DNA from 3 places in the Streptomyces sp. NPDC127097 genome. Region 3 is predicted to be linked to each of the others. Evidence: predicted binding sites of a transcription regulator. Region 3 holds the regulator's gene; each other region holds the start of a gene.
The links. The regulator HrcA, encoded in region 3, represses chaperone genes, less so after heat shock. The targets are predictions, from matches to a motif close to TTNGCACTCNGNNNNNCNGAGTGCNAA.
Positions count from the first base shown of each region.

Region 1: ACFWJW_RS21470 (FmdB family zinc ribbon protein) is a predicted target of HrcA. The motif match lies at 2,975-3,001, and genes of this name have one in related genera.
Region 2: groL (chaperonin GroEL) is a predicted target of HrcA. The motif match lies at 2,452-2,478, and genes of this name have one in related genera.

Region 1 is NZ_JBHXFI010000028.1:1,132-5,852, forward strand. Features, by position in the region: gene ACFWJW_RS21455 (hypothetical protein) at 9-389, shown strand; gene mscL (large conductance mechanosensitive channel protein MscL) at 454-960, opposite strand; gene ACFWJW_RS21465 (S-methyl-5'-thioadenosine phosphorylase) at 1,676-2,509, opposite strand; gene ACFWJW_RS21470 (FmdB family zinc ribbon protein) at 2,625-2,963, opposite strand; gene ACFWJW_RS21475 (MFS transporter) at 3,076-4,377, opposite strand; gene ACFWJW_RS21480 (potassium/proton antiporter) at 4,693-4,721, opposite strand, start outside.
Region 2 is NZ_JBHXFI010000026.1:109,705-114,425, reverse strand. Features, by position in the region: gene ACFWJW_RS20920 (PASTA domain-containing protein) at 1-506, shown strand, start outside; gene groL (chaperonin GroEL) at 665-2,290, opposite strand; gene ACFWJW_RS20910 (cold-shock protein) at 2,732-2,935, opposite strand; gene ACFWJW_RS20905 (MoaD/ThiS family protein) at 3,359-3,637, opposite strand; gene thrC (threonine synthase) at 3,720-4,721, opposite strand, start outside.
Region 3 is NZ_JBHXFI010000016.1:41,610-46,330, forward strand. Features, by position in the region: gene ACFWJW_RS14985 (Uma2 family endonuclease) at 1-392, shown strand, start outside; gene ACFWJW_RS14990 (DUF3097 domain-containing protein) at 370-1,203, opposite strand; gene ACFWJW_RS14995 (MBL fold metallo-hydrolase) at 1,350-2,084, opposite strand; gene hrcA (heat-inducible transcriptional repressor HrcA) at 2,279-3,295, shown strand; gene dnaJ (molecular chaperone DnaJ) at 3,296-4,432, shown strand; gene ACFWJW_RS15010 (nitronate monooxygenase) at 4,529-4,721, shown strand, end outside.

The DNA.
Region 1 (4,721 bases), on a different contig from region 3:
CTGGACACGTGAGCAGCACCCCCGAACCCGAGCCGACGCCCGCGCCCCACGACGGCCCCGCCGCCGCGCAGACCCCCTCCGAGGCCGAGCAGACGCCCTCCGCCACCGGCGAGCAGGCGCCCTCCGCCGCCGCGCAGACCCCCTCCGAGGCCGGGCAGATGCCGCCCGCCACCGAGCAGACGCCCTCCGCCACCGAGCGCACCCCCGCGCCCTCACCCACCGTCCGCCCGGCGGCCCCCCGGCCCGCCGCGAAGCTGATCTTTGACGACCCGTTGAACCAGCAGTCCTCGGACGACACCGACCGCGGCTGGGGCGAGCGTCCGGCCGGGGGCGATAGCGCTGCCGATCTGGCCCGTTTTCTGGACGAGAAGCCGCCCCACCACCTCTGAGCGAGGGGAGCGCACCACCTCTGAGCGAGGTGAGCGGGCGGGGTTCGTCGGCCGCGGGGGTCTGTTACTCGTGCGTCTTCTGGGTGCCGATGGTGCCCGACATGGGTGCGGGCACGGACGGTGCGGCGGTGCGCTGGGCGAGCAGGGCATCGCGGATTTCGGTCAGCAGCTCGATCTCGGTGGGGTCGGCGGGGGCCGCCTCCAGGGCCTGACGGGCCGCCTGGCGTTCCTTCCACTTGTTGATCGGAAGGATCATGAGGAAGTAGACGACCGCGGCGGTGATCAGGAAGGTCAGGGCGGCGCTGAGCACCGAGCCCCAGAGGATGTAGATCCCGTCGGTGAACGCGCCGGTCTTGGGATCCTTGGCGCAGGTGGCGGTCAGGCACGCCTGGTAGTGATCGAGGTTCTGCGAGCCGAGCGCGCCCACGATGGGGTTGATGATGCCCTTCACCACCGCGTTGACGATGTTGGTGAAGGCCGCACCGACGACGACCGCGACCGCGAGTTCGATGACGTTGCCGCGCATCAGGAATTCCTTGAATCCCTGAAGGACGCCCTTGCTCTCGCTCACCTGACAGCCTCTTTCCATGCTCACTACGGGCGGTGCACCAACCATCAGCACCGCAACTTACGTCAGGGCGGGGCAGGGGTGTCCAGTCGTGTGACATGAAGCATCCAGCAGCCGGTGCGTCGGCGCGGAATCGGTGGTTCCGGGGGAGGAGGCCGAGCGTGCGGGCCGTAGGGACGGAAGCCGCGGTACCGGTGCGGTGGGCGCGCCCCCATTGGCGCGCGGCGGGTGCCCCGCCATGCGCAGCAGTCTCGCGTGGGGCGGGCGCGGAGGCCACTTGATCTTGGAGCATGGTTCACCGCCCTCCCGGGGCCGCCGCCGATGGGCATCCGGGGGCCGGGGTGTCTCGTACGGCACCGTACGACGCCCCGCCGGCCAGTGCTGCGGCGGTCAGCGCCAGGCCGGCGGCCAGTAAGCGCTGCCGCGCGAGCCGCACCCCTCGGCGCCGGCCGCCGCCCGCCCGGACCGGTGGGAAGTGCGGCACTTCACACGGCGGGGGAGCGGGCAGTGGCGCGGAGAGGGGGTCGGGGACGGCTGGGGAAGGGGGAGCGGGAGTGGTCCGGAGCATGGTGGCACCGCCAGGGGGTGAGGGGTCGGGTGAACCGCTGATCACCACCGTGCCGGAAGACTCCGTCCGCCCGCTCGGGGCTGTGGACGGCCCCGCTCCTGTGGACAACTCGGCCACCCGGGAGGGGGAGACCGAGCGCTCCGCGGGGCGTTACGGCAGCTTGATGCCCAGGTCCCAGCCGACGTGGGCGCCGGTGCACAGGCAGTCGCGGGCCGCGTTGTCCGGCAGGCCGGCGATCGCGTCGAAGAGGACCTCACGCAGGCGGCCGACGTTCTCGGCGAAGACCCTGAAGACCTCGTCGTGGGAGACGCCCTCACCGGTCTCGGTGCCCGCGTCCAGGTCGGTGACCAGGGTCAACGAGGTGTAGCAGAGGCCCAGTTCGCGGGCCAGGACGGCTTCGGGATGACCGGTCATGCCGACCACCGACCAGCCCTGTGCGGCGTGCCAGCGCGATTCGGCGCGGGTCGAGAAGCGGGGGCCCTCGATGACGACGAGGGTGCCGCCGTCGACCGGCTCCCAGTCGCGGCCGCGGGCCGCTGTGAGGGCGGTCCGGCGTCCGGTGGGGCAGTACGGGTCGGCGAAGGTCAGATGGACGACGTTGGGGGTGCTGCCGTCGGGAAGCGGCTCGCCGTCGAAGTAGGTCTGGGCCCGAGCCTTGGTGCGGTCGACGAGCTGGTCGGGGACCAGCAGCGTGCCGGGGCCGTACTCGGGGCGCAGTCCGCCGACCGCGCACGGGCCGAGGACCTGGCGTACGCCGAGGGAGCGCAGGGCCCACAGGTTGGCGCGGTAGTTGATGCGGTGCGGCGGGAGGTGGTGGCCGCGGCCGTGCCGGGGCAGGAATGCGACCTGGCGGCCGGCGATCTCTCCCAGGAACAGTGAATCGCTCGGGCGCCCGTAGGGGGTGTCTACCGTGATCTCGGTCACGTCGTCGAGGAAGGAGTAGAAACCCGATCCGCCGATAACGCCAATCTCCGCGTCAGCCATGCCGATCACACTATCGGGGCGCGGCGGAGGGGGAAGGCGGATGGCGGGGACGAAAGCAAGCCGTAAGACGACGGAACCCGCCGTCGGTGACGGCGGGTTCCGGGCACGTGCGGGGTCAGGCGGCGGAGCTGGTGCCCGAGCTGCTGCTGGTGGACGAAGCGGCGGCCGGGGCGGAGGACTTGCTGTCGGAGCTGCCGGACGAGGAGCTCGACGAGTCCGAGGAGGACGTCGTGCCCGACGCGGAGGTGCTCTTGGCGGGGCTGCTGCTGGACGACGAGCCGCGGCTGTCGTTGCGGTAGAAGCCGGAGCCCTTGAAGACGATGCCGACCGCGGAGAACACCTTCTTGAGGCGTCCGTTGCAGGCGGGGCACTCCGTGAGCGCGTCGTCGGTGAACTTCTGCACCGCCTCGAGGCCCTCGCCGCACTCGGTGCACTGGTACTGGTAGGTCGGCACTTGTCTTCCTCCTGGCACTCTCACTCGATGAGTGCTAACGACGCTCCATATTGCAGTATTCCCGCCCGCCAGTCCACCGTGACCGGCGGACGGTGACCGACTCCACGCTCGGTCAGGCGCGCGCCAGCTCCCGTTCGCGGTCCTCGGAAACGGCCGGAACCCGGGCGTCGGCGCCGTCCGCCGGGGCGCCGGCGACCACGGTCGAGGAGCGCGGCAGCAGGTGGGCGCGGAGCGCCAGCAGCACCGTCAGGGCCAGCGCCGTACCTGCCAGCGGCACCAGGAAGCCCATGCTCGGGCCGAAGCGGTCCGCCAGCTGGCCGGACGAGGTGGCCGCGGCCGCCTGGCCCAGCGCGACCGCGCCGGTCAGCCAGGTGAACGCCTCGGTGCGGGCGGCGGCCGGCACCAGCGACTCCACGAGGGTGTAGCCGGTGATCAGGGCCGGGGCGATGCACAGGCCGACGACCAGGCCGACGGCGCCCAGCAGCGGCATCGCGGTGACCGCCCACAGCGGGGTGGTGGCCAGCGCCAGCAGCCCGTAGGCGACCAGCAGCCGGCGCCGCGGGCCGACCTTCCAGGCGAGGGCGCCGCAGGCGATACCGGCGAGCATGTTGCCGCCCGCGAAGATCCCGTAGAGCACGCCGTTGATGCCGGGCTGCCCGATGTGCTCGGTGAAGGCGGTCAGCGAGACCTGCATCCCGCCGAAGACGGCGCCGATGCCGAGGAACGCCACGATCAGGACGCGTACGCCGGGCACCGACAGTGCCGAGACGCGCGGCCGGTCGCCGGCCTGCGCCCGGTGCACCGCCGGCTGGCTGCGCTTCTGCGCGGCGAACAGCAGCCCGCCGGCCAGGGTCAGCGCGGCCTCGGCGACCAGCCCGGCCGCCGGGTGGATGCCGGTGCACAGCGCGGTCGCCAGTACGGGGCCGACCACGAAGGTGAACTCGTCGGTCACCGACTCGAAGGCGGCGGCCGTCGGCATCAGCGGACTGCCGCCGAGCCGGGCGGCCCAGCGGGCCCGCACCATCGGGCCGACCTGCGGCGTCGAGGCGCCCGTGGGGACCGCCACCACGAACAGCGCCCACAGGGGGGCGTGGGCGAGAGCGAGGGCGATCAGCGCCGCGACACCGGCGACATGCGCCAGCACGCCGGGGATCAGCACCGCGCGCTGCCCGAAGCGGTCGGCGAGCTTGCCGCTCTGCGGGGCGAACAGCGCCATCGAGACACCGGTCGTGGCGGACACCGCGCCCGCGGTGCCGTACGAGCCGGTGGTGGACTGGACGAGCAGCACGATGCCGATCGTCAGCATGGCGAAGGGCTGCCGGGCCAGGAAGCCGGGCAGCAGGAATGTCCATGCACCAGGGGTGCGGAGCAGTGGTCCGTATCCGGAACGGGAGTCCTTGACCGCGGATGCCACGGCCGGGCCTTTCTGCCGCCTGGTAGCGCGCCACCCGCGAGGTCGTCACGGGAACGCGCCGAGAGCTGTCCTCTCGCGCAGGACCGAGTGATACCGCGTGGTCCGCACCGGGAGAGGTGGCTGCGTAAGGCAGGGGGACCGCGGCCGCCGAGCGGTCGCGCCAGCTCTGCATCAGGCAGAGTTGGTTCGTCGATGTGCCTCTTCATACTACAGGCCGCGGGGCGTGCAGCCCTGGGATCGGTCAGGGCAGAACGTAAATTCCCTTGGGATCCGTGGAGAGATACAGCACATTCCCGCTCGGGGAGCGGCCGGACCTCAGCGGTGGCGGTGCCGCGACCGTCCCG
Region 2 (4,721 bases), on a different contig from region 3:
CCCGGCGCCGGGCCGGCCGGACGGCCGGGCTGCTGGCGGGCGCGCTGCTGGCCGTAGTGGCCGGCGGATACGTCCTCACGGTCCTGGGCAGCGGGGAGCCGGACGCCGCCGCAGTGAGCGCCGAGTCGTCCGGCGCCGCGAGCCCGGCCGCCCCGGCACCGGACGGGTCGCCGGAGCCGGAGCCCGGCCGGCAGTCGGCGGACGAGCAGACGGACGGCCGGCAGCCGAGGGGCGAGCGGGCCATCGGCCGGGGCAAGGCCCGGGTTCCGGCCCTCGTCGGCAGCACGCTGCCACAGGCGCGAGCCGCCGCCGAGCGAGCGGGGCTCCGTGTGGTGCCGGTCAAGCGCCTGCCGGGCCGGCACTGTCAGGAGGGGCCCGCCGAGCCGGGCACCGTGTGCGCCCAGTCGCCGAAGCCGGGCGGCGCCGGCGTCGCCCGCGGGTCCACCATCCGGGTCAGGGTGCCGGAGGACCGTCCCCGCGCCCACCACCGCCCGGCACGGCCATGACCTGACCGCACCTCAGGTCCACGGAACCGCGGCTCCACCGCACCGCATACCCGCAGAAACAACGCCGCCGGGGCGGCACCCCCCTGGAAGGAGGGTGCCGCCCCGGCGTTCGTGTGGACGTGTGATCCGGGAGGATCAGCGTTCCGATCCGCAGCGGATCAGAAGTCCATGTCACCGCCCGGCATGCCGCCCGGAGCGCCCGCCGCGGCGGCCTTCTCCGGCTTGTCGGCGATGACGGCCTCAGTGGTGAGGAAGAGCGCCGCGATGGAGGCGGCGTTCTGGAGCGCGGAGCGCGTCACCTTGGCCGGGTCGATGATGCCCTCGGCGATCATGTCGACGTACTCACCGGTCGCGGCGTTCAGACCGTGGCCGACGGCCAGGTTGCGCACCTTCTCCACCACGACGCCGCCCTCGAGGCCGCCGTTGACGGAGATCTGCTTGAGCGGGGCCTCCAGGGCGAGCTTCACGGCGTTGGCGCCGGTCGCCTCGTCACCCTCGAGCTCCAGCTTCTCGAAGACCTGGGAAGCCTGGAGCAGGGCGACGCCACCGCCGGCGACGATGCCCTCCTCGACGGCCGCCTTCGCGTTGCGAACGGCGTCCTCGATGCGGTGCTTGCGCTCCTTGAGCTCGACCTCGGTGGCGGCACCGGCCTTGATGACGGCCACGCCGCCGGCCAGCTTCGCCAGACGCTCCTGGAGCTTCTCGCGGTCGTAGTCCGAGTCGCTGTTCTCGATCTCGGCGCGGATCTGGTTGACGCGGCCCTGGACCTGCTCGCTGTCACCGGCACCGTCGACGATGGTGGTCTCGTCCTTGGTGATGACGACCTTGCGGGCGCGGCCGAGCAGTTCGAGACCGGCGTTCTCCAGCTTGAGGCCGACCTCCTCGGAGATGACGGTGCCACCGGTGAGGATGGCGATGTCGCCGAGCATGGCCTTGCGGCGGTCACCGAAGCCCGGGGCCTTGACGGCGACGGACTTGAAGGTGCCACGGATCTTGTTGACGACCAGGGTCGACAGGGCCTCGCCCTCGACGTCCTCGGCGATGATCAGCAGCGGCTTGCCGGACTGCATGACCTTCTCCAGGAGCGGCAGCAGGTCCTTCACGCTGCCGATCTTGGAGTTGACGATGAGGATGTACGGGTCGTCGAGCGACGCCTCCATACGCTCCATGTCGGTGGCGAAGTACGCCGAGATGTAGCCCTTGTCGAAGCGCATACCCTCGGTGAGCTCCAGCTCCAGACCGAAGGTCTGGGACTCCTCGACGGTGATGACGCCTTCCTTGCCGACCTTGTCCATGGCCTCGGCGATCAGCTCACCGATCTGGGTGTCAGCGGCGGAGATGGAGGCGGTCGAAGCGATCTGCTCCTTGGTCTCCACGTCCTTGGCCTGCTCCAGCAGGGCGGCGGAGACGGCCTCGACGGCGCGCTCGATACCGCGCTTGAGGGCCATCGGGTTGGCGCCGGCGGCGACGTTGCGCAGGCCCTCGCGGACCAGAGCCTGGGCCAGGACGGTCGCGGTCGTCGTGCCGTCACCGGCGACGTCGTCCGTCTTCTTCGCGACCTCCTTGACCAGCTCGGCGCCGATCTTCTCGTACGGGTCCTCGAGCTCGATCTCCTTGGCGATGGACACACCATCGTTGGTGATCGTGGGGGCGCCCCACTTCTTCTCGAGGACGACGTTACGGCCCTTGGGGCCGAGGGTGACCTTGACGGCGTCGGCGAGCTGGTTCATCCCGCGCTCGAGACCGCGCCGTGCCTCCTCGTCGAACGCGATGATCTTGGCCATGTGAAGTGGTCCTCCCGGACTGGGGTGGATTGCTCCGGACCGCGCTGGCGCCCGCGACGGACGACCTACGGACCTGTGTGGTTCCTTGCCCCACCGATCCGCGGGCCTCGCCGACCCGGTCCTTCTTTGTCACTCTCACTGGGAGAGTGCTAACGCAATGATTAGCACTCGGGGTAAGAGAGTGCAAGCCGCCCGAAGGGCGTCATTGAGGGGTGGCGGTCGGGCGACGGGTGGGCGCAAGCCGCTTGAACGGGCATCGGCGGGGTGTGGCGGTCGCACGCAGAACGACTTCGAGGGCGCCTTCCCGTGGGCTGACGGCCAAGTGACAAGTTGGGGCGCATCCACCCCGCGGCCGCGCGGCCCGCCCGTCCGGCAGCATGCCGAAGGCCCGTACCCCCCTCAGGGATACGGGCCTTCCTCACGCAGCAGTCGGTCGGCGCCTCAGCCGGCCACCCGGACCATGTCCGCCTGCGGCCCCTTCTGGCCCTGCGAGATCTCGAACTCGACCCGCTGACCCTCCTCAAGGGTGCGGTAGCCGTCCATCTGGATCGCGCTGTAGTGGACGAAAACATCCGCACCACCGTCGACCGCGATGAAGCCGTACCCCTTCTCCGCGTTGAACCACTTGACGGTGCCCTGAGCCATGCCTAACTCCCCTATTACTGGCCCTTGCGCAGGACCGCACTCCGCGGACCCGGGTCAGACCTCACCCCGCGAAAGGCCCGTGGGGTGTGCGCCGGAACGCGTCGACCGCCGCTGAATGTATCTGCACAGATGCCCAGAGCAACAGGTCAATCGGACGAGAAATCCGGCGCCGAAGAATCGGCAATATGCGGCGAAATCCCAGTTCTCCAGGGCAAGTCGGGCCGGGCATAGGGCACCTAGGCGACAAATACCGCCCACACTTTGGCCACAACTGATCGCGAACACATATGCGTTCGGCACGCGCAGGGTGATATCCGGAGGGGGATCGCCCCAATAGTATCTCCTTTCACAACATGGAATTGCCCCGTCCGCTTTCCGGCGGACGGGGCAATTCCGGTCATGCAGGAGAAGAGTTGGCGCAAATCAGCAGCCGCCGGCCACCGCCGGGATGATCGAGATACCCGCGCCGTCCGGGGTGGGCGTCTCCAGGCCCTGCTCGAAGCGCACATCGTCGTCGTTGACGTACACGTTCACGAAACGGCGCAGCTTGCCGGCGTCGTCCAGCACACGGGCCGCGATGCCCTGGTGGTTCTGCTCCAGGTCGGCGATCACCTCGGAGAGGGTCGCGCCCTCGGCGGGGACCTCGGCCTGGCCACCGGTGTACGTGCGGAGGATGGTGGGGATGCGGACCTTGACGCTCATGGTTCTGCCTTCCAGGGGTACGGAGTACGAGTTCGGGGGCCGGTCGCGGCCTCGTCCGCCGGATGCCGGACGGGCCGGCGGCTCAGCGGGCCAGGCCGGCCGCGCGGAACGCGTCCAGGTTCGGACGGATCGTGGCCGTGGGCCCGGAGGTGGGGGCGACCGCGTCGAGTGTCTTGAGGCCGTCACCGGTGTTCAGGACGACGGTGGTCAGGGACGGGTCGAGCACGCCGTCCTCGATCAGCTTCTTGGTCACGCCGACGGTCACGCCGCCCGCGGTCTCCGCGAAGATGCCTTCCGTCCTGGCCAGCAGCTTGATCGCGTCCACGACCTGCTCGTCGTTGACATCCTCCACGGCACCGCCCGTACGGCGCGCGATGTCGAGCACATACGGCCCGTCGGCCGGGTTGCCGATCGCCAGCGACTTGGCGATGGTGTTCGGCTTCTGGGGCCGGACCACGTCGTGCCCGGCCTTGAAGGCCGCCGACACCGGCGAGCAGCCCTCCGCCTGGGCGCCGAAGATCTTGTACGGCTTGTCCTCGACCAGGCCGAGGGCGATCAGCTCCTTGAGCCCCTTGTCGATCTTGGTGAGCTGCGAGCCGGACGCGATCGGGATGACGATCTGGTCCGGGAGCTGCCAGCCCAGCTGCTCGCAGATCTCGTACGCGAGGGTCTTGGAGCCCTCGCCGTAGTACGGCCGCAGATTGACGTTGACGAAGCCCCAGCCCTCGCCCAGCGGGTCGCCGATGAGCTCGGAGCAGAAGCGGTTGACGTCGTCGTAGTTGCCCTCGATGCCGACCAGGTCGCCGCCGTAGACCGCGGCCATGACGACCTTGCCGGCCTCCAGGTCGTGCGGGATGAACACGCAGGACTCGAATCCGGCGCGGCGCGCCGCGGCGCCGACCGCACCGGCGAGGTTGCCGGTGGAGGAGCAGGAGAGGGTGGTGAAGCCGAAGGCGCGGGCGGCCTCGACGGCGATCGCCACGACGCGGTCCTTGAAGGAGTGCGTCGGGTTGCCGGAGTCGTCCTTGACGTACAGACCACCGGTGACGCCCAGCTCACGGGCGAGGTTGTCGGCCTTGACGAG
Region 3 (4,721 bases):
AGCACCTCGCGTTCCCGGGGGAGGCCAGCAAGCCGCAGCCCGACCTGGTGGTGATGGAGCGCGGACGATGCGGGCGCTCCGGATGGCTCGTGCCCGCTTCGGACGTGACGCTGTTGCTCGAGGTGGTCTCCCTGCGCAGCGCGGACCGCGACTACGGCCTGAAGCGCTCCCTCTACGCCGCCGGGGGTGTCCCCGGGTACTTGATCATTGACCCGTACGACGCCCGCTGCGTCCTGCTCTCCGAGCCCGTCGGCGCCGGTGAGGAGGCCGACTACACGGTGCAGCGGATCACCGAGTTCGGCGTCCCCGTGCCGCTGGAGCCGCTCGGCACCGAGCTGGACACCACCGACTTCGGGACCCTCCCCAACGTCAGGCCCCACCGCCGCCCGTGACGAAGTCGATCAGCTCCTCCACCCGCCCCAGCAGCGCCGGCTCCAGGTCCTTGTAGGAGCGTACGCAGGAGAGGATCCGCTGCCAGGCGGCGCCGGTGTTCTCCGGCCAGCCCAGTGCCCGGCAGACGCCCGTCTTCCAGTCCTGGCCGTGCGGGACGGCGGGCCAGGCCGGGATACCGACCGAGGACGGTTTCACCGCCTCCCAGATGTCGATGTACGGGTGGCCCACCACCAGCGCATGATCACCGGTCACCCCGGCCGCGATCCGGGACTCCTTCGAGCCGGGGACGAGATGGTCGACGAGGACGCCGAGGCGGGCGTCCGGGCCGGGGGAGAAGCCGCGGACGATGGCGGGCAGGTCGTCGACGCCCTCCAGGTACTCCACGACGACGCCCTCGATGCGCAGGTCGTCGCCCCACACCCGCTCCACCAGCTCGGCGTCGTGCCGGCCCTCCACATAAATGCGCCCGGCGCGGGCGACCCGTGCGCGGGCGCCGGGGACGGCGAGGGAGCCCGATGCCGTGCGTGCCGGACCGCTCGGCGCCGGCGCGCCCTGGGGGCGTACCAGCGTGACCACCTTGCCCTCCAGGAGGAAGCCGCGTGGCTCCATGGGAAAGACGCGGTGCTTGCCGAAGCGGTCCTCCAGGGTGACGGTGGGGCCCTGCGCCGTCTTCTCGCAGCGGATCACCGCGCCGCAGAAGCCCGAGGTGACCTCCTCGACGACCAGATCGGGTTCCGCGGGGACCTCGGGCGCGGGGCGCTGCTTCTTCCACGGCGGGGTGAGGTCGGGGCTGTAGTGCCTGTTCTGCATCGAGTGGGGCCTGTTCTCTGCGGGTGGTCGGTGTTTCGGCCGGGGGTCCGGGGGTCGCCCCCGGAGGATGCAGTCACGGCGGGGTGAGGTCGGGGCTGTAGCGCTTGCTCTGCATGGGGGCCTGTCTCGTGAGGTCGGCGGACGGGTCAGGAGGGAGCGACGCCGAAGCGGGCGGCGAGGGCGGCACGCTGGGCGCGGACGAAACCGGCGTCCACCACGGCGCCGTGGCCGGGCACGTACCGTGCGTCCTCGCCGCCGAGGGCCAGCAGCCGGTCCAGTGCGCCGGGCCACCGCTGCGGCAGCGCGTCCGGGCCCGCCTGGGGCTCGCCGGACTCCTCGACCAGATCGCCGCAGAAGACGATCTCGGGGGACCCGCCCCGGCCCGGTACCAGCACCGCCAGATCGTGCGCCGTGTGACCGGGGCCGACATTGGCGAGCAGCACCTGCCGGTCGCCGAGCTCGACGGTCAGCTGGTCGTGGACGTGGTGGTGCGGGGCGACCAGCAGATCGGCGGCCTCGGCGGCCGCCTCGCGGTCGACACCGTGCCGTATCGCGTCGTGCCGCAGCTCGTCCTTGCCGCGGCGCAGCAGCTCGCCCAGCCCGGCCGCGCCGAAGACCTGGACGCCCGCGAAGGCGGCGGTGCCCAGGACATGATCGAAATGCGGGTGGGTGAGCGCGACATGCGTCACGTTCCGGCCCAGCACACCGCGGATCGCACGCCGCAGATCCGCACCGTCGCGCAGGGTCGCGCCGGTGTCGACGATCATGACGCCGGTGGTCCCCGCGATCACGCCGATCGTCTCGTCCCAGCCCGGCATCCGGCGTCTGGCGACACCGTCACCGAGCTGTTCCCAACCGGCCTCTTCCCAAGACGTGTGCATACCGAGACGCTAGCGCCATCGCGATAGCGTTGCCCGACAGATCGACCGAACACGGTCACCGGGCGGGTGCTGTGTGCGGCCGCCCTTGCCGAGTCCGTGCTACTCGGCCGTACACTGGCTCAAGGTCTGGCACTCGGCCCGTGTGAGTGCCAGGAGAGTCGAGACGGCGGACGGCCGGGCTGGAGGTGCGCGGGATGCTCAGTGAACGCAGGCTCGAAGTGCTGCGCGCCATCGTCCAGGACTATGTCGGGACGGAGGAGCCGGTCGGCTCCAAGGCCCTGACCGAACGCCATCAGCTCGGCGTCTCGCCGGCCACCATCCGCAACGACATGGCCGCCCTGGAGGACGAGGGTTTCATCGCCCAGCCGCACACGAGCGCCGGGCGCATCCCGACCGACAAGGGCTACCGCCTGTTCGTCGACAAGCTGGCCGGTGTGAAGCCGCTGTCCAGCCCGGAGCGGCGGGCGATCCAGAACTTCCTGGACGGCGCCGTCGACCTCGACGACGTGGTGGGCCGCACGGTCCGGCTGCTGGCGCAGCTGACCCGGCAGGTCGCGGTCGTCCAGTACCCGTCCCTGACCCGGTCCACGGTCCGGCACGTCGAGCTGCTGGCCCTGGCCCCGGCCCGGCTGATGCTGGTGCTGATCACGGACACCGGGCGGGTCGAGCAGCGGTTGATCGACTGCCAGGCGCCGTTCGGCGAAACCTCCCTGGCGGACCTGCGGGCCCGGCTCAACAGCCGGGTCGTGGGGCGCCGGTTCGCGGATGTGCCGCAGTTGGTGCAGGATCTCCCCGAGTCCTTCGAGCAGGACGACCGCAGCACGGTCTCGACAGTGCTGTCGGTGTTGCTGGAAACTCTGGTGGAGGAGACCGAAGAGCGGCTGATGATCGGCGGCACCGCCAATCTCACGCGCTTCGGGCACGATTTTCCCCTGACCATCCGGCCGGTGCTGGAAGCCCTTGAGGAGCATGTGGTGATGCTCAAGCTTCTCGGTGAGGCCAAGGACTCGGGCATGACCGTACGCATCGGGCATGAGAATGCCCACGAGGGCCTGGCGTCCACATCGGTCGTCACGGTCGGCTACGGTTCGGGCGACGAGGCAGTCGCCAAACTCGGCGTGGTCGGACCGACCCGCATGGACTACCCCGGAACGATGGGAGCGGTACGCGCAGTGGCACGTTACGTCGGACAAATCCTCGCGGAGTCGTAAGTGGCCACGGATTACTACTCGGTCCTCGGTATCGGACGCGACGCCTCGCAGGACCAGATCAAGAAAGCCTTCCGCCGGCTGGCGCGTGAGCTGCACCCGGACGTGAACCCGGATCCGAAGACCCAGGAGCGGTTCAAGGAGATCAACGCCGCTTACGAGGTGCTCTCGGACCCGCAGAAGAAGCAGGTCTACGACCTCGGCGGGGACCCCCTCTCGCAGGCGGGCGGCGGCCAGGGCGCGGGCGGCTTCGGCGCGGGCTTCGGCAACTTCTCCGACATCATGGACGCGTTCTTCGGCACCGCGTCGCAGCGCGGGCCGCGCTCGCGCACCCGCCGCGGCCAGGACGCCATGATCCGGCTCGATGTCGAGCTGACCGAAGCGGCCTTCGGCACGACCAAGGACATCCAGGTCGACACCGCCGTCGTCTGTACGACGTGCAGCGGCGAGGGCGCGGCGCCGGGCACCTCGGCGCAGACCTGTGACATGTGCCGCGGCCGCGGTGAGGTCTCGCAGGTCACCCGGTCGTTCCTGGGCCAGGTCATGACCTCGCGGCCGTGCCCGCAGTGCCAGGGCTTCGGCACCGTCGTCCCGACGCCGTGCCACGAGTGCGCGGGCGACGGGCGGATCCGCTCCCGCCGCACCCTGACCGTCAAGATCCCGGCCGGTGTCGACAACGGCACCCGCATCCAGCTCGCGGGCGAGGGCGAGGTCGGCCCCGGCGGCGGCCCCGCCGGTGATCTCTATGTGGAGATCCACGAGCTGCCGCACCCGGTCTTCCAGCGGCGCGGCGACGATCTGCACTGCACGGTCACCATCCCGATGACGGCGGCGGCGCTGGGCACGAAGTGCCCGCTGGAGACGCTCGACGGGGTCGAGGAGATCGATGTCCGGCCCGGTACCCAGTCCGGCCAGTCGATCCCGCTGCACCAGCGCGGGGTGACCCATCTGCGCGGCGGTGGCCGCGGCGACCTCATCGTCCATGTCGAGGTGCAGACGCCCACCAAGCTCGACCCCGAGCAGGAGGAGGCGCTGCGGCGGCTGGCCAAGCTCCGCGGTGAGGAGCGGCCCACGGGGCAGTTCCAGCCGGGGCAGCAGGGGCTGTTCTCGCGGCTGAAGGACGCGTTCAACGGGCGATAGCCCAGGTCGGCCCAGGGTCCGCGGAGCTTCCCCGGGCCCGCGTGGCAGCCACCGCCCCCGTTCGGGGCGAGGCGGTGGGCGTGACACGATGTGCTCATGCCCACCGCACCGACCGATCTCTGCCGCTACCCGATCGTGCAGGCCCCGATGGCGGGAGGCGGCTCCGGACCCGAGCTGGCCGCCGCCGTCTGTGCGGCCGGCGGTCTCGGCTTCCTCGCCGCCGGCTACAAAACCGCCGACGGGATGTACCAGGAGATCAAACAGCTGCGGTCGCTGACCGACCGGCCCT